2 regions of the Aminobacter sp. GW821-FHT11F06 genome follow, and region 2 is predicted to be linked to the other one. Evidence: predicted binding sites of a transcription regulator. Region 2 holds the regulator's gene; the other holds the start of a gene.

Region 1 (8,742 bases), on a different contig from region 2:
GAACAGGTCGCAAAGCGCCTGGACCAATTCTTTGCCCACAGGCTGTCGCGCGGCTGTCATGCGAGTCGGCTGGACTCGCGCGGATTTTGGCGCGACATTTGATCTTTGGGACGCCGGCTAAATACTGTCAGTTCATTTCCTGGAGAATGAAAATGTCCAACATGGTTCACCCTATGTCTCGTCGTTCCTTTCTTGCCGGATCGGCCGCGGCGAGTGCGCTTGTGATGCTGCACCCGTTTTCGGCGCGCGCCCAGGCCAATCAGGCCCATCTGCGCATCATGGAAACCACCGACCTGCACGTGCACGTCTTTCCCTATGATTATTACGCCGACAAGCCGAACGACACGATGGGTGTTGCCCGCACAGCCTCGATCATCGACGCCATCCGCACTGAAGCTACCAACTCGATCCTGGTCGACAATGGCGACTTCCTGCAGGGCAACCCGATGGGCGACTACATGGCCTATCAGCGCGGCATGAAGGACGGCGACGTCCACCCGATCATCAAGGCGATGAACACGCTGGGCTATGATTGCTCGACGCTCGGCAACCACGAGTTCAATTACGGGCTCGACTACATGTTCAAGGTGCTCAACGGCGCCAATTTCCCGGTCGTCTGCTCCAATTTGACCAAGGGCGGACTGGCCGCCGACGCGACCAAGGACGAGCTGTTTCTCAAGCCTTACGTGATCCTCGACAGACAAGTGAAGGATGGCTCGGGTGCCGAACATCCGATCCGCATCGGTCTGATCGGTTTCGTGCCGCCGCAGGTGATGACCTGGGATTCCAGGCACCTGCATGGCAAGGCGATGACCCGCGACATCGTCAAGGCAGCTCAAGCCTGGGTGCCGCAGATCAGGGAACAGGGCGCCGATATCGTCATTGCGCTCTCGCATTCCGGCATGGGCACGCCGCAAGCTGCGGAAAACCTTGAAAACGCCTCCATTCTGCTTGCCGGGGTCGATGGCATCGACGCGATCGTCACCGGCCACAGCCATCTCGACTTCCCCGGGCCGAAATTCGACAAGGTCGACGGTGTCGACAACGCGAAGGGCACGATCAACGGCAAGCCGGGCGTGATGGGAGGCTTCTGGGGCTCGCATCTCGGCCTGATCGACCTGCTGCTCGAGCGCGACGGCAATGCCTGGAAGGTCATCAGCTCGACCAGCGAGGCGCGTCCGATCTCCAAGCGCGTCGACAAGAAGGTGGTGCCGACTGTCGAGAGCAAGCCCGAGGTCGAGGCGGCCGCCAAGGAGGAGCACGAGGCGACGCTCGCTTATGTCCGCACTCCGGTCGGCAAGACCTCGGCGCCGCTCTACTCCTATTTCGCGCTCGTTGCCGACGATCCGTCGGTGCAGATCGTGAGCCAGGCGCAGATCTGGTACATCAAGGACATGCTCAAGGACACGGAGTACAAGGATCTGCCTGTGCTTTCGGCTGCGGCTCCCTTCAAGTCGGGTGGGCGCGGCGGTCCGGATTACTACACCGACGTTCCGGCGGGTGCCGTGGCGATCAAGAACGTCGCCGATCTTTATCTCTACCCCAATACGGTGCAGGCGGTGGCGATCACTGGCGCGCAGGTCAAGGAATGGCTGGAGATGTCGGCCGGCATCTTCAACAAGGTCGAGCCCGGCAAGGCCGACCAGGCGCTGATCAATCTCGATTTCCCGTCCTACAATTTCGACGTCATCGACGGGGTGACCTACAAGATCGATCTGGCGCAACCGCCGAAATACGACCCCAAGGGCGCCGTGCTGAACGCGAGCTCGAACCGCATCGTCGACCTGATGTTCGAGGGCAAGCCAATCGATCCGGCGGCGAAGTTCGTCGTTGCAACGAACAATTACCGGGCTGGTGGCGGTGGCAACTTCCCCGAGATCAACGCCTCCAAGCTGGTGTTCGAAGCACCCGATACAAACCGCGACGTGATCGTGCGCTACATTGTCGATCAGGGCACGATCAACCCGACCGCCGATGCCAACTGGTCGTTTGCCCCGGTTGAGGGCGCATCGGTGATCTTCGAGACCGGTCCAAAGGCCAAGGATCACATAGCAGAGGTCAAGGCGGTCAAGATCGAGCCGGCGGGCGATGGCGCCGAGGGTTTTGCGAAATACCGCATCACACTTTGAGCTTTCAACGAGGCACGAGGGCGGCTGGAGCGATCCTGCCGCCCTTTCTTTTGGCTCAAGTCAGTGGAGGCGACGCTCAATCGCCGGCGCAACCAGATCGAGCGCGTCGGTGGATATGCCGCCGGAATAGCCTGCAGGCAGCGCATCGATGACCGCAGGATCGTCGATGCCATCGGAAAAGCCGCCGCCATTGTAGGGTCCGAGGAGAAAGACATTGGTTCCCACGGCATCCATCCGGTCGAGGAAGCGGTTCGGCCAGCCCCAAAGCCAGGGTGCGATGTTGAGCGGGACAAACAACGTGGTGCCGCGACAGTCTTCGGGCACATAGCCGCTCCAGCCCAATCCTTCATATCGCAGCAGGCAGCGCATCAACGATTGCTTGGACTGCGTTCGCATCGCGGGCAGGGCCTTGTTGACCGCTTGCACCGGCTTGTCGCCGCCAACGACAGTGAGGGCTGACAGGCGCTCTGCCGGCAAGGCCGACAGAAAGGCTGCCAGCGATTCGCCTTCCTTGGTGTCGTTGCTCTTGACGTTGATATGGAAGCTTTTGTCGGGAAAGCGTGTCAGAACCTCGTCGAGCGTCGGCATCAGCCCGACGCCCTTGCCGCGGAACGGAAATGTCTTTCCGCCATCGGCGGTATAGCCGTGGCCGACGTCAAGATTCTTGAGCTCCGTCATCGTATGGTCGCGCGTCTCGCCGCTGCCTTCGGTGCGGCAATCCACTGTCCAGTCGTGGAAGACGGCGAACTTGCCGTCGGTGGTGGGGTGCACGTCGAGCTCAAGCACGTCTGCACCCATGACAAAGGCTGCTTCCATGGAGCGGACGGTGTTTTCCAGATAGTCGTGCCTAGGTGGCAGCATCCGCTCGGCTGTACATGTGTCGCCGGTCAGTCCGTTCCGGTCATACTCCTGTGCAAGCCCGCGGTGCGCGCGCAGTACCGGCTCGCCGGCAGGCCGGTTGGAAAGCAGCGACGTGTTGTTGAGATAGATCGCTCCGGCGGCCGCCAGAGTAGAGAGGAGGAAAATGCTGCGCTTGCGCATGTCTTGATCGCTCCGAGGCCTCACCCACGAAGTTATACTGAAGACAGATCGGGCGTTTTCACGACCGAAATACGTCGCCAAATTGTCTTGCGAATGAAACCGCAAGAAAACGTGCTCACTGAAGCAGGCGGATGAAGTTCAGGCCTTGTAGACCACCTGGCGCACGTCGATATATTCGGCGCGGAACCCAGCTTCGCAATAATGGAGGTAAAACTCCCAGAGTTTCTTGAAGCGCTCGTCGAAGCCGAGCGGCACGATGCGTTCCCATGACGACCAGAAACGGCCGCGCCATTCGGCGAGTGTACGGGCATAATCCTGCGGGAAGACACGCTCGCGCAGATAGTCGAGGCCGTGCTCGGCGCCCAGCGACTTGAGCAGTGTCGGCGTCGGCAACATGCCGCCGGGAAAGACGTAGCGCTGGATGAAGTCGGGGCGCTTGCGGTAGAGCGGATAGGCCGCCTCGTTGATGGTGATGATCTGCAGGCCCGCCGTGCCGCCCGAAGGCAGGCACTGTTTCATCTTGGCAAAAAAGGCCGGCCAGTATCGTTCACCCACCGCCTCGAACATCTCGATCGAGGCGATGCGGTCATAGCTGCCGGTCTCGTCGCGATAATCCTGCAGCTTGAATTCGACCTTGTCGGAAAGCCCTGCATTGTAGATGCGCTTTTGGGCGAAATCGAACTGCTCGCGGCTGATTGTCAGCCCCGTCACCTTGCAGCCGATCTCGCGTGCCGCAAACTCGGCGAAACCGCCCCAGCCGCAGCCAATTTCGAGCACATGGTCGTTGGGGCCGATGCCGGTGTCACGCGCCAACGCCCGGTACTTCTCCGTCTGGGCGCCCGCCAGGTCGTTGGCACCCGTTGCGTAGAGCCCCGACGAATAAGTCATGCTCGGGTCGAGCCATTGGCTGTAGAAGGCATTGCCGAGGTCGTAATGGGCGGAAATGTTGCGCTGAGATCCGGTGCGGGTGTTCTCGTTGAGCCAGTGGCGAATGCGCTGGATGGTGGTGAGCAGCCAGTTGGTGCCGCCGGCAACACCTTCCCCCGCCTCGGTGTTGATCACGAACAGTTCGAGGAAGCTGGTGACGTCGGGGCTTTCCCAATCACCGTCGATGTAGGATTCAGCAACCCCGATGGTGCCGCCGCTGAAGGCGCGCGAGGGCAGCTTCCAATTGTGCAGCACGATCTCCGCATCCGGTCCCGGCGCCTTGCCACCGACAAGAATGCTGCGTCCGTCGGGCATCTTCACCTTGAGCGAACCGCGCGGCAGATGAAGTGCTGCCGACAGCGCCATGCGCACGCGCGCCGGCAAGCCCCTGGCAAATTCCGCGACGTTGCCCTCGTGAAGCCTCGTCACGCCATGATTCGTAGAACCGTCCAAATTCCGCTGGGCCATGTCGACGTCCCAAGTTCTTGCCCGGTACGGCGTGTCGGGCCCGTTGCTCCTAGCTTTTGCACCGCTGCCGCGCCTGGCTGAAGATGCGCCGCCGCTGCATCTCCGGTCAGTTTGCGAAGGACTTGGCCTGGGGCTGCCAAGACTTCCGCGTGCTGCGGTGAATTCCAATTGTGATCTTCACCGCCAAAATCACTAACTTCAAGTGACATCTGTCAAACGCTGATATGCCAGACGAAACTTCCAGCCGGGGCGAGATGCGCTGCGAAAGCGAAATGCGAGATTGTTAAATATTGCGGGATACTAATTTACGTCAGCAAGACTGAGGCGAGCCGCGGAGTTTCAGGCTTCCGCAGCCAGTTGGGGAGGGCAGGCGTTGCGCTATGTGGTCGTGATAATGTGCGGAACCTTGTTCCTCATCTGGGACGTTCTCTACAACCATGGCAACGCCATCGGCACGACGGTCCGGGAAACGCACCGCATCGTGCGGATGATTACCGGCTGAAAGTGCTGATGCGCGAATCGCGCCGCTGCTTTTTGGCAGATTGACGCGGATCAAAAGCCGACCCAAAAGGCGCCAGCGAAAGCAGCAAAAGGAGTCGCGGCTTGATCCGGCACATCGTGTTCTTCAGTGCGCGCCAGAAACAGGACGTCGAGATGATTCGTGAGGAATTGTCGGCGCTTGGCGGCATTCCGCATTCCACGGTCTTCGAAGTGACAGTCAATACGAAGGTCGATCCGTATTCGGACGAGATCGACATCGTCGTCTACGCCGAGTTTACCGACCAGGCAGCGCTGGCCGCCTACAAGGCCCATCCGCTCTATGACCGGACGACCCAGCGCGTACGCCCCATGCGTGAAATGCGCTATTCGGCGGATGTCGTCGCCGCACAATAAAAAACGCGCTCCGGGATGTCCCGAAGCGCGTTGTTGAAATTCCAGAAATCAGGCCTTCTTGGCGCGGCCGCGTGCCTTGGCGGGCGCAGTGGCTGCCTTGGTAGAGGTAGTGCCTGCCTTGCGGCCGAGGCCAAGCGACTTGGCCAGTTCCGAACGAGCGGCGGCATAATTCGGCGCAACCATCGGGTAATCGGCCGGCAAGCCCCACTTGGTGCGGTATTCCTCGGGCGTCAGTCCGAAGTGGACCGAGAGATGGCGCTTCAGCGACTTGAACTTCTTCCCATCCTCCAGGCAGATGATGTAGTCGGGAAGAACCGAGCGCTTCGGGTTCACGGCAGGCAGCTGGGCTTCGGCCGGCGCTTCGGTGGGTTGGTCAAGCGACAGGATCGACGCGTTGATGCTGGCAATCAACTCCGGCAGGCCGGTGGCAGGAACCTTGTTGTTTTCAACATAGGCGCTGACGATATGGGCAGTCAGTCCTAGGATGTCGATCTTGCTGTCATTCGTCATCGACCGTCTCTCCGCGCAGTATTAAAGCAAAGTATGAATCTATGCATTCGCTGCGCCGTATATCGGTGCAAATGGTGTCGGACAGCAAGCAAAATAATCTCAAAAAACAGTGACCCCGACCAGCAAGTCGCTGGGCGGGGCCATTTATATTAGCTTATCAAAAGAAACCCTTGCGCTGCCACCAGCCGCCTTTTTTCGGCTTGGTCTCGGTCGAGACTGCCGCCTCGGCTTCGACCACGGATGTGACGACGGGGGTGGCGGGCGCTACAGGCGCTGCCGGCTCTTCGGAGACGACGTCGTCCTCGGCCGGAGCAGCAGCAGCCTTGCGGCGCGGCGCGCGCGGCTTGGCAGCCTTTTTCTCAGGCTTGGCTTCGGCCTCGGGCGCCACAGCTTCTGCAACGATCTCGGCGGCGGGAGCTTCGACCGTTTCGGCCTCAGCTTCAGCCTTCTTGGCCTTGGCCGAACGGCGCGGAGCCTTTTTCGGCTTGGCTTCGACGACAGCCTCAGGCTCTGCGGTGGAGGCTTCAACCGCCACCACTTCGCTTACGCTGGTTTCGGCGACAGTCGCGTCGTCGGATGCGACCTGTTCGTCGCCCTCGGTCGACTGCTCTTCGTCGTCCTTGCGGCTGCGCTTGCCGCCGCGCTTGCCGCGCCGGCGTTTCTTGGCGGCAGCATCGTCGGCTGCGTCCAGGGCCACGGCTTCACCGGCGTCCTCGGAAACAGCTGCGTCGACGGCGATGTCGGCCTCGCCATCCTCGGACTCGCTGGCCACGCCAGCAACGGCCTCACCATCCTGTGGCGCCGCATGCTCGCGATCGCGGCCGCCCCGACGACGCCGGCGCTTGCGGCGCTTGCGGTCGTGCTGCTCGCCTTCGGCCGCAGCAGGCTGCGGCGCTTGGGCTGGCCGTGCCTCGGCAACGACGATCTCTTCTTCTTCCTCTTCGACGATCTCGTCTTCGATGTCGTCGGGCTCTTCATAAGCCGGTGTCTGCACGGGCAGGGCGAAGTTCGCCGGCTTCTCGGCAATGGCGCCGCGGAAGATGGCATGGTTCTGCGAACCGACGCTGTCGTCTGCCTCAAGTGTGATCGTCACACCGAAGCGGGCCTCGAGATCGACCAGCGTCGAGCGCTTGTGGTTGAGCACGTAGAGCGCGGTCACCATCGGCGTCTTGACCGTGATGTGGCTGCGCGAGTCCTTGAGCAGGAACTCTTCGATGGCGCGAACGACCTGCAGCCCAACCGAGGAGTCCGAACGCACATGGCCGGTGCCGCCGCAATGCGGGCAGGGCTTCATCGTCGATTCGAGCACGCTGGCGCGAATGCGCTGGCGCGACATCTCCATCAGGCCGAAATGCGAGATCCGGCCGACCTGGATGCGGGCGCGATCGTTTTTCAGGCAATCCTTGAGCTTCTTTTCGACCGCGCGGTTGTTGCGGTTCTCCTCCATGTCGATGAAGTCGATGACGATCAGGCCGGCGAGATCGCGTAGCCTGAGCTGGCGCGCAACTTCTTCGGCTGCTTCAAGGTTGGTGTGAAGGGCTGTCTCCTCGATCGAGTGCTCCTTGGTGGAGCGCCCGGAGTTGACGTCGATGGCAACCAGCGCTTCGGTCTGGTTGATGATGATGTAGCCACCTGACTTCAGCGTCACCTGCGGCTGGACCATCCGCTCGAGCTGCGATTCGATGCCGCTGCGCACGAAGATCGGGGTGATGTCGCGATACGGCTGGACGACCTTGGCATGGCTGGGCATCAGCATGCGCATGAAGTCCTTGGCCTCGCGGTAGCCGTCTTCGCCGGCAACGAGAACCTCGTCGATGTCCTTGTTGTAGAGGTCGCGCACCGATCGCTTGATCAGGCTGCCTTCCTCATAGACCAGCGCGGGTGCCGTCGACTGCAGCGTCAGGCTGCGGACGTTCTCCCACAGGCGCATCAGATATTCGTAGTCGCGCTTGATCTCTGCCTTGGTGCGGCTTTCACCTGCCGTGCGCAGGATGACGCCCATGCCCTTCGGCACTTCGAGATCGGCAACGACTTCCTTCAGGCGCTTGCGGTCCTGGGCGTTGGTGATCTTGCGCGAAATGCCACCGCCACGTGCTGTGTTGGGCATCAGCACGGAATAGCGGCCGGCGAGCGACAGATAGGTCGTCAGTGCAGCGCCCTTGTTGCCGCGCTCTTCCTTGACCACCTGGACCAGAAGGATCTGGCGGCGCTTGATGACTTCCTGGATCTTGTAGTGGCGGCGAACCGGCTTGCGGCGGTTGCGCACTTCTTCAAGCGCATCTTCAGCGCCGACCGACTCGATCTCGTGATCGTCGTTATGGGCTGAATGCACTTCTTCGATCACGCCGCCGTTTTCATTCTCGGTGACGGTCGGCTCGGGCGCCTTTTCGGATACGACATCGGCATCGACGGATGCGGCGATCGAGGTCTGCTCGCGCTCATCCGATGCGGCATCACGGTTTTCATCGGCAGCTTCAGCCGTCGAGTCGCCAGCGTTTGTATCAGCGCCGTTGCTGGCCGCGACCGATTCGCCTTCGTCATCCGACGATGCGTCACCGTCGTCTTCGGAAGAGCCTTCGGGCTTGTTTTCGTCGCGGCCGCGATTCTTGCCGCCGCGGCGCCTGCGGCGTCCACGGTTGCGATCCTGGCTCTTGCTATCGTCGCCTTCGTTTTCTTCGTCTTCTTCGTCCTCGGCTTCTTCCGCCTCGGCGCGCAGCAGCGCCTGCCGATCGGCAACCGGGATCTGGTAGTAGTCGGGATGGATTTCGCTGAA
Region 2 (8,742 bases):
GGTCGGCATACGTCACGACGATCTGAGGCGGCGCAACCGCGCCATGGTCATATCGGCAGTTCGTCGCGCCAGCCAGCCTTCGCGCACCGAAATTGCCGCCACAACGGGCCTCAGCCACTCCACCATATCGACGATTTCCTCCGATCTCATCGCCGAGGGCATCCTTGCCGAAGCCAAGGGCAATGAACAGACCGCAATGAAGCGCGGCCGGCCGCAGGTCGCCCTCGCCGTCGACCCCAAGGCTGCGTCGATCGTCGCCGTCGTGCTGTCCCTCAACAGCCTGTCGGCTGCCATCATCGATTATGCCGGCAACACCATCGTCGAAGACAGCCGCCGTCTCGTCACCCAGCGGATGCCGGCGCACGCATTGATCGACGAATGCGTCACCATGATCCGGGGCCTGATGGATCGCATCGAAACAACCTACGGCCCGGTGCTGCGCATCGCGCTCGCCGTCCAGGGCATCACCGATTCCGGCTCGCGCAAGCTGCTATGGTCGCCGATCACCCCGCATGACGACATTCCCTTCGCCGACCGGCTCGAACAGGAGTTCGGCGTGCCGGTGACGGTCGAAAACGACTGCAACATGATCGCCGAGGCCTTGCGCTGGCGCGACCCGGTCCGCTACCGCGACGACTTCATCGCCATCCTGCTTTCCCATGGCATTGGCATGGGACTGGTGCTGAAGGGTGAATTGTTCACCGGCACGCATTCATCCGGCGGCGAGTTCGGCCACATGATCCACCGCCCCGACGGCGCGCTCTGCCGCTGCGGCCGGCGCGGCTGTGTCGAGGCCTATGCCGGCAACTATGCGATCTGGCGCAATGCCCGTTTGGGCGATGAAAATGCCGAGCCGCTCGCCGATCTCTCCGACGAGGACATCACCGCCCTCGCCGACGCCGCCCGCGACCATGACGGTCCCGAGCGCGAAGCGTTCCGCAAGGCCGGCGAAGCCATCGGCTTCGGCCTGGGCTCGATGTTCGCGCTGATCGACCCGGCACCGCTCGCCTTCGTCGGTGTCGGCGCTGCCGCCTTCGACCTGATGGAGCCACACGTTCGCGCCGCCATCGCCAAGACGGCGGGCGGGCTGCATTCGAAGGCGATTTCCTTCGACACCGAGCCGAACGAAATCCCGCTCATCCGCCTGGGCTGCATGATGCGCGCGCTGCTTTACGTCGATCAGGAGATCTTCGCCGCCGGCACGACCCCGCGCAGTGCCGGGGCGGATGTCGCCTAATCCTCGCGGATGGCGTAGCCGGCGCCGCGGATGGTGCGGATCACGTCGGGCATGCGGCCGGTGTTGACCGCCTTGCGCAGGCGCCCGACATGCACGTCCACTGTGCGTTCGTCGATGTAGATCGTCTCGCCCCAGACATTGTCGAGCAACTGGCTGCGCGAAAACACCCGGCCGGGATGCCGCATCATGAACTCAAGCAGCCTAAATTCGGTCGGCCCGAGCTTGATCTCGCTCTTCTTGCGGTAGACGCGGTGCGACTCGCGGTCGAGCATGATGTCGCCGACCTTGAGGATCGACGACAGCACTTCGGGCTTGGCCCGGCGCAGCAAAGCCTTGACCCGCGCCATGAACTCCGGCGTCGAGAACGGCTTGACCAGATAGTCGTCGGCACCGGTCGAAAGCCCACGCACGCGGTCGCTCTCTTCGCCACGCGCCGTCAGCATGATGATCGGCAGGCGTTCGGTGTCGGGCCGCATCCTCAGCCTGCGGCATAGTTCGATGCCGGAGAGGGCCGGCACCATCCAGTCGAGCACCAGAAGGTCCGGCACGTTTTCCTGGAGCCGTATTTCGGCCTCGTCGCCACGCGTGACGACTTCGACCTGATAGCCTTCGGACTCGAGGTTGTAGCGAAGCAGCACGCCCAGCGGCTCTTCGTCCTCGACGACCATGATCTTGGGGGCGATCATCGGCTGTCCTTCATGTTGGAGTTCAGGTGGCCGAAACCGGCGACGTGGTTTCTTCAACCTTCGGCCGGTGGAGCGGCAGCTGCGTGCCGGTGACCACGAAATAGGCGTTCTCGGCGATATTGGTGACATGGTCTCCAATGCGCTCCAGGTTCTTGGCGCAGAACAGCAGATGCGTGCAGGCAGTGATGTTGCGCGGATCTTCCATCATGTAGGTCAAAAGCTCGCGGAACACGGCGTTGTACTGGATGTCGATCTTCTGGTCGTCGGCGCGCAGGTTCTTCAGGCCCTCGGCCTGGCGCGCGACATAAAGATCGACGACGCCCCGCACCTGGTCGAGCACCAGCTGTGCCATGGCATCGATCGAATGCGAAAGATTGCGTGGCGTCGGCGACTGGCCGACGGCGCCGACACGCTTGGCGATGTTCTTGGCAAGATCGCCGATGCGTTCGAGATCGCCCGCCATGCGGATGGCGCCGACCACGGCGCGCAGATCCTGGGCCATCGGCTGGCGCTTGGCGATCAGCGTAATCGCGCTGTTGTCGAGTTCGCGCTGCTTGGCGTCCATGATCGTGTCGTCGGCGACAACGCTTTGCGCCAGCGCCTGGTCGGACGACAACAGTGCGCGGATGGCACCGGCAACCATCGAGCCGCCGAGATCGCCCATGTCACGGATGAGCTGGTCGACATGCTGGAGTTCTTCGTCGAAGGACCGGACTGTATGTTCGCCCATGATTTATTCCTCGTCTCGTATACGGCGGCGAAAACGTCCACTCAGCCGAAGCGGCCGGTGATGTAGTCCTGCGTCCGCTTGTCGTCGGGATTGGTGAACATCTTGTCGGTAGCGCCTTCCTCGACGAGATAGCCGAGGTGGAACATCGCCGTGCGCTGCGACACACGTGCCGCCTGCTGCATCGAGTGGGTCACGATCACGATCGTGTAGTTCTCGCGCAACTCGTCGATCAGCTCCTCGACCTTGGCGGTGGCGATCGGATCGAGCGCCGAGCACGGCTCGTCCATCAGGATCACTTCAGGTGCGACCGCAATGGCGCGGGCGATGCACAGGCGCTGCTGCTGGCCGCCCGACAGGCCGGTGCCCGGCTCGTTGAGACGGTCCTTGGCTTCGTTCCACAAGGCCGCCTTCTGCAGGCTTTTTTCGACGATCACGTCGAGCTCGGCCTTGTTCTTGGCAAGGCCATGGATGCGCGGGCCGTAAGCGACGTTTTCGTAGATCGACTTGGGGAACGGATTCGGCTTCTGGAACACCATGCCGACACGCGCGCGCAGTTCGACGACGTCGATCTTGGGATCGTAGATGTCTTCGTTGTCGAGCGTGATCTTGCCGCCGACACGGGCTGTGTCGATGGTGTCGTTCATGCGGTTGAGGCAGCGCAGGAAGGTCGACTTGCCGCAGCCCGAAGGGCCGATCAGCGCCGTCACCTGGTTCTGGCGGACGTCGAGATTGACCCCGAACAACGCCTGCTTGTCGCCATAGTGCACGGTGACCTGGTCGCCGCGCATCTTGATGATTTCATTGGGTCTGTTCATCTCGGCATTCACCGCGTCTTCGAGTTTTTTCTCGGTCATGATGTTCATAGCAGGATACTCCTTGTCCATGCCCTACCAGCGGCGCTCGAAGCGGCGGCGCAGGACGATGGCGACGATGTTCATGGCCATGAGGAAGATCAAAAGGATGATGATGGCGCCCGACATGCGCTCGACAAAGGCGCGTTCGGCCTCGTTCGCCCACATGTAGATCTGCACCGGCAAAGCCGTCGCCGGATCGAAAGGCGTCTTGGGATAATCGGCAACGAAGGCGACCATGCCAATCAGCAGAAGCGGCGCCGTCTCGCCGAGCGCACGCGCCAGCCCGATGATCGTGCCGGTCAGGATGCCGGGGGCGGCCAGCGGCAGGATGTGCTGGAACACCATCTGCATCTTGGATGCCCCAAGGCCGAGGGCGGCCGAGCGGATCGACGGCGGCACGGCGGCAAGTGCCGCGCGCGTCGCGATGATGATCGTCGGCAGCGTCATCAGCGTCAGCACCAGACCGCCGACGAAGGATGCCGATCGCGGCAGGCCGAGGAAATTGATGAACACCGCAAGACCCAGCAGACCAAAGACGATCGACGGCACGGCGGCGAGGTTGTTGATGTTGACCTCGATGAGGTCGGTGAAGCGGCTCTTCTTGGCGAACTCCTCGAGATAGATCGAGGCGGCAACGCCGATCGGCAGCGCCAGCAGCAGCACGATCACCATCATATAGACCGAGCCGATGAGGGCGACGCCGACGCCTGACGTTTCCGGCCGGCTCGACGCGCCATAGCTGAACAGCCCGGTGTTGAAGTGCTCGGCCATCACGCCTTCGGCCTTGAGCTTGTTCATCCACGCGACCTGCTGGTCCGACACCTTGCGGCGGCTTTCCGGCACGTCGAGGTCGATCTGGCCCTTGAAGGCCGAGTCGAGATTGGCGGCGGCAAGGATGTCGACATTGCGTGTGGTGCCGATGACGGCCGGGTCGGCTGCAACGATGGCCCTGAGCTGGACACGCGAGCTGTCGGACAAGAAGCCCTTGAGCTTGCGCACCTCGGCCTTGTCGTTCGGGTCGATACCGAGCTTTTCGATCAGCGCCGCCTCGGCGAGTTTGGGATAGTTCGCCATGATCAGGACGTTCGGATCGGTCGCCCGCTTGTTGGCAGGGTCGATGATCTTTTCGTCGAAGTTGATCGGCAGCGTCACCGTCGTCTGCCAGAAGGCGGTGTAGCCCTTGGAGACGATCGAGGTCAGCATGATCCCCAGGAACGCCAGGCCGACGGCAATGGCCAGCACGCCATAGAGGCGGAACCGCCGCTCGGCGGCATAGCGCTTCTTGATGCCGATGTCGCGGCGCGGACGGGCTGCTGAATTGGTCAGCGTGTCGAGCGAAATATCGGTCATTCGTATTGCTCCCGGTACTTCCGGACGATGTAAAGTGCCACGATGTTCATCACCAGGGTCAGCGCGAAGAGCGTGATGCCGAGCGAGAAGGCAACAAGCGTCTGAGGCGTGTTGAACTCAAGGTCGCCGGTCAGCTGGTTGACGATCTTGACGGTGATGGTGGTCATCGCCTCGAACGGATTGAGCGTCAGGTTGGCGGCGACGCCGGCTGCCAGCACAACGATCATCGTTTCGCCGATGGCGCGCGATGCGGTGAGCAGGATGGCGCCGACGATGCCGGGCAAGGCGGCGGGGAGGATGACGCGCTTGATCGTTTCGGAGCGCGTGGCGCCAAGCCCGAGCGAACCGTCGCGCATGGAGCGCGGAACGGCGGTGATGATGTCGTCGGAAAGCGAAGAGACCACCGGGATCAGCATCACGCCCATCACCAGGCCGGCGGTCAGGATGCTCTGCGCCTGGATGAATGGCGTGCCGCCGGTCAGCGCTGCGCTGATGTCGCGCAGGAAGGGCCCGAGCGTGACCAGCGCGAAGATACCGTAGACGATGGTCGGGATGCCGGCGAGCAGTTCGAGCGCCGGCTTGACCACCGCGCGCACCTTGGGGGCCGCATATTCCGACATGTAGACCGCCGACATCAGGCCGACGGGCACGGCCACCAGCAGCGCGACGAAGGCGATGTAGAGCGTGCCGGCCAGAAGCGGGATCAGGCCGAACTGGCCTTCCGCGCCGCCCGAACCGGCAGCGGCGAAACGCGGGTCCCATACTGTGCCGAAGAAGAAGTTGGTCAGCGGGATCTTTTCGAAGAAGGCGATGGTCTGGAACAGCATCGACAAGACGATGCCGATGGTCGTCAGGATGGCGAGCGTCGAGGCGCCGAGCAGGCTCCACAGCATCACCTTCTCGACATTGTTGCGGGCGCGGGCACGCGGGCTGATGCGGCTGAGGCCATAAAGCGAACCGAACAGGGCAAGGCCGATCGAAACGACCGCCGCGATCATGTCGAGACGGTCGGAGACGCGGTTGGCCTCGGTCGCGATCGGGATCATGTAGTCTTGCGTGTCGGGCGCCAGCGCCACGCCCTTTACGGCGAGCATCGGCTGCAGCTCGGCAAAGCTCGACGGCAGGGCGGCAAGTGTTTGGTCATCGAGCCGGCGCAAGCCGCTGGCCAGGCTCTTGACCAGGCCCGCGGCGAGATCTTCATGCGCGACAGTGCCGTCGGCAACTTCGGTCGGCAGGGCCGAATGGATATGGCTGTTGAGATAAGCGCTCGCGCCGGTATCCCAGGCTGCGAGAAACAATACGGCCGGAACGACGCCCGTCAGGAACGCCCACCAGCCATGATAGTGCGCACGCGAGTGCGGCTTGACCGTTCCGTCATCCTGCGCACGCGCCCTTTGCCGGCCGACCAAAAAGGCCACCAGTCCGATTGCGAGTACAATGGCGAAGACGAGCAGGAAAGACATGGGCCGGCCTCGGTGAATTCAGATCATTGTGCCGAACGGAACAGCCGGCGGAATATTCCGCAGGGCGCCGGGTATTTTTCCGGCGCCCTGCGGCAGTTCGATAGTTACATGGTCTTGCCGGCGCCGAAGGCTTCGCGCTGGGCGGCGCGCTCTGCGTCCGGAGCGGCAACCAGGCCGTAGTCGGCGAGCGGGCTTTCCGGGCCGACCATCTGGTCGTCAAGGAAGAACTCGACATATTCCTTCAGGCCCGGAACGACGCCGAGATGTGCCTTCTTGACGTAGAAGAACAGCGGACGCGACACCGGATATTCGCCCGACGAGATGGTCTCGACCGAAGGCACAATGCCGCCAACGGTGGCGACCTTCAGCTTGTCGGCGTTGTTTTCGTAGAAGGCCAGGCCGAACACGCCGACGCCGGTCTTGTTGCTATCGATGCGAGCAAGCGTCTCGGAGTAGTCGCCGTCGATGTCGATGGCCTTGCCGTCCTTGCGCACGGCCTTGCAGGCAGCTTCGGCGGCCTTGTCGTCGAGGCCCGAAGCCTTGCCGGCTTCAACGCCGCCGAGCTTCTTGCAGCCGGCGATCAGAAGCTTCTCTTCGAAGACTTCGCGGGTGCCGTGCTTTTCGCCAGGAATGTAGGCGGCGATGTCCCAGGCAGGCAGGTTCGGGTTGACCTGGTTCCACTTGCTGTTCGGATTGTCGACCAGCTTGCCGTCCACGACAACCTTGGCGGCCAGCGCCTTGTAGACGTCCTCAGGCGTCAGCGCCCAGTCCGGGCCCTTGACGTCGGTTGCAAAGACGATGCCGTCATAACCGATCTTCACTTCCTGGATGTCCTTGACTCCGGCGTCGACGCAGGACTGGACCTCGTCCTTCTTGATCGGACGCGAGGAGTTGGCGATGTCGATGGTGTTTTCGCCGACGCCCTTGCAGAATTCCTTGATGCCGGCGCCGCTGCCGCCGGACTCGACCACCGGGGTCTTGAAGTTGGTGAAGGTTTCACCGAAGTGCTCGGCAACGATCTTTGCATAAGGCAGAACGGTCGAGGAACCGGCAACCTGGACCTGGTCGCGCGCCGAGGCATAGCCTACCGAGGCAGCGATCGCGAAGGCAGCAGCCGACGCAGTGAGAAGAGCTTTTTTCATTGGGGCCTGCTCCTGTTGGAGTATCTCGTATGACGCCTTTCATCGGCGCCCGGTGAGCCAATAGCCCCCCTCTATTACAGTTGCATGACAGTTTCGTGTCACCCCTGTAACGGTCGCTGTGCATAGCGGCCAAGGGATCGTTTCCGCGATACTTTGCCGGCGCGAGGCAAACAACAGACGAGACGCGAAAGCAAGCCGCCTACCCAACGGCAGGCCGGCCTTTGTCGCTTTGGCTTGTCACATTTCCACAGTCTTCGGCAGATAGCGTCAGATCGCGCCGCGGCGCTCATCGTCATGCCACGACCAGCGCTCGATCTTTTCGAGCAAGGCGCGCGGGCTGATCGGCTTGGGCAGATAGTCGTCCATGCCGGCTTCGAGGCAGCGGTCCTTGTCGCCCTTCAGCGCATGCGCGGTGACGCCGATGATCGGCACGCGCGTGCCGGTGCCGCGTTCGAGTTTGCGGATTTCGCCTGTCGCTTCGAGCCCGTTCATCTCGGGCATCGACACGTCCATCAGGATCATTCGCGGACGGCGTTCGCCGTAAGCAGCAACGGCCCGCCTGCCGTTGCCGACGATCTCGAAACTCAGCTCGGTCTCGGCCAGGATCTGGCTGAAAACCATCTGGTTCACCTCGTTGTCTTCGGCAACCAGGATGTCGAGCCCGCCCTCGCCCGCCGGCCGCTGCCCGCCCCGCAAGCGCGTGACATTGGGCACCGGGCTATTCGCATTCTTAGCCGGCATCTGCGCTTCGGCTGCCTGCACCGGCGTGAGATTCGGCGTGCGCCGCCGCTGGATCGTTCCGACCAACGCCTCAAGCAGCGCCGACGAGCGCGCCGGCTTGATCAGCTGGGCGTCGATGGCAAGGTCGCGGTATCCGGGACCCGACAACGACTGGTCGACCGAGGTCAGCATGACGATCGGCGTCTCGGCCAAGCCAGGTGTCTGGCGCACCAGCCGCGCCATTTCGGCGCCGGTCATGCCAGGCATCTGGTAGTCGAGCACGACGCAGTCGACCTTGACCCCCAGCGCCTGCGCGGCGTTCAGCACGCGAAGCCCTTCCGCGCCGCTTTGCGCGGCACAGGAATCGAACCCCCATGACAGCATCTGCTCGGTCAGGATCGTGCGGTTGACGGCATTGTCGTCGACAATCAGCACGCGCGCGCCGGTGACATCGATCAGTGCGGCCGGCCGTGTCTCCAGCCGCCCGGCATTGGGCAGCGTCAGCGTGAACCAGAAGGTCGAGCCTGCGCCCTCGCCGCTTTCCACCCCGATCTCGCCGC

The links. The regulator PhoB, encoded in region 2, activates phosphate uptake and scavenging genes when phosphate is short. The targets are predictions, from matches to a motif close to TGTCATNNANCTGTCAT.
Region 1: the regulator PhoB is predicted to act here: its motif matches at 3,243-3,259, upstream of AC1RTB_RS24540 (glycerophosphodiester phosphodiesterase family protein).

Annotation. Positions count from the first base shown of each region.
Region 1 is NZ_JBXARL010000013.1:73,373-82,114, forward strand. It holds gene AC1RTB_RS24535 (bifunctional 2',3'-cyclic-nucleotide 2'-phosphodiesterase/3'-nucleotidase) at 153-2,129, shown strand; gene AC1RTB_RS24540 (glycerophosphodiester phosphodiesterase family protein) at 2,190-3,170, opposite strand; gene AC1RTB_RS24545 (class I SAM-dependent methyltransferase) at 3,309-4,565, opposite strand; gene AC1RTB_RS24550 (hypothetical protein) at 4,939-5,067, shown strand; gene AC1RTB_RS24555 (Dabb family protein) at 5,169-5,459, shown strand; gene AC1RTB_RS24560 (Ros/MucR family transcriptional regulator) at 5,508-5,969, opposite strand; gene AC1RTB_RS24565 (Rne/Rng family ribonuclease) at 6,127-8,742, opposite strand, start outside.
Region 2 is NZ_JBXARL010000006.1:108,193-116,934, forward strand. It holds gene AC1RTB_RS15925 (ROK family protein) at 1-1,237, shown strand, start outside; gene phoB (phosphate regulon transcriptional regulator PhoB) at 1,234-1,923, opposite strand; gene phoU (phosphate signaling complex protein PhoU) at 1,946-2,653, opposite strand; gene pstB (phosphate ABC transporter ATP-binding protein PstB) at 2,695-3,516, opposite strand; gene pstA (phosphate ABC transporter permease PstA) at 3,541-4,857, opposite strand; gene pstC (phosphate ABC transporter permease subunit PstC) at 4,854-6,320, opposite strand; gene AC1RTB_RS15955 (substrate-binding domain-containing protein) at 6,425-7,462, opposite strand; gene AC1RTB_RS15960 (response regulator) at 7,730-8,742, opposite strand, start outside.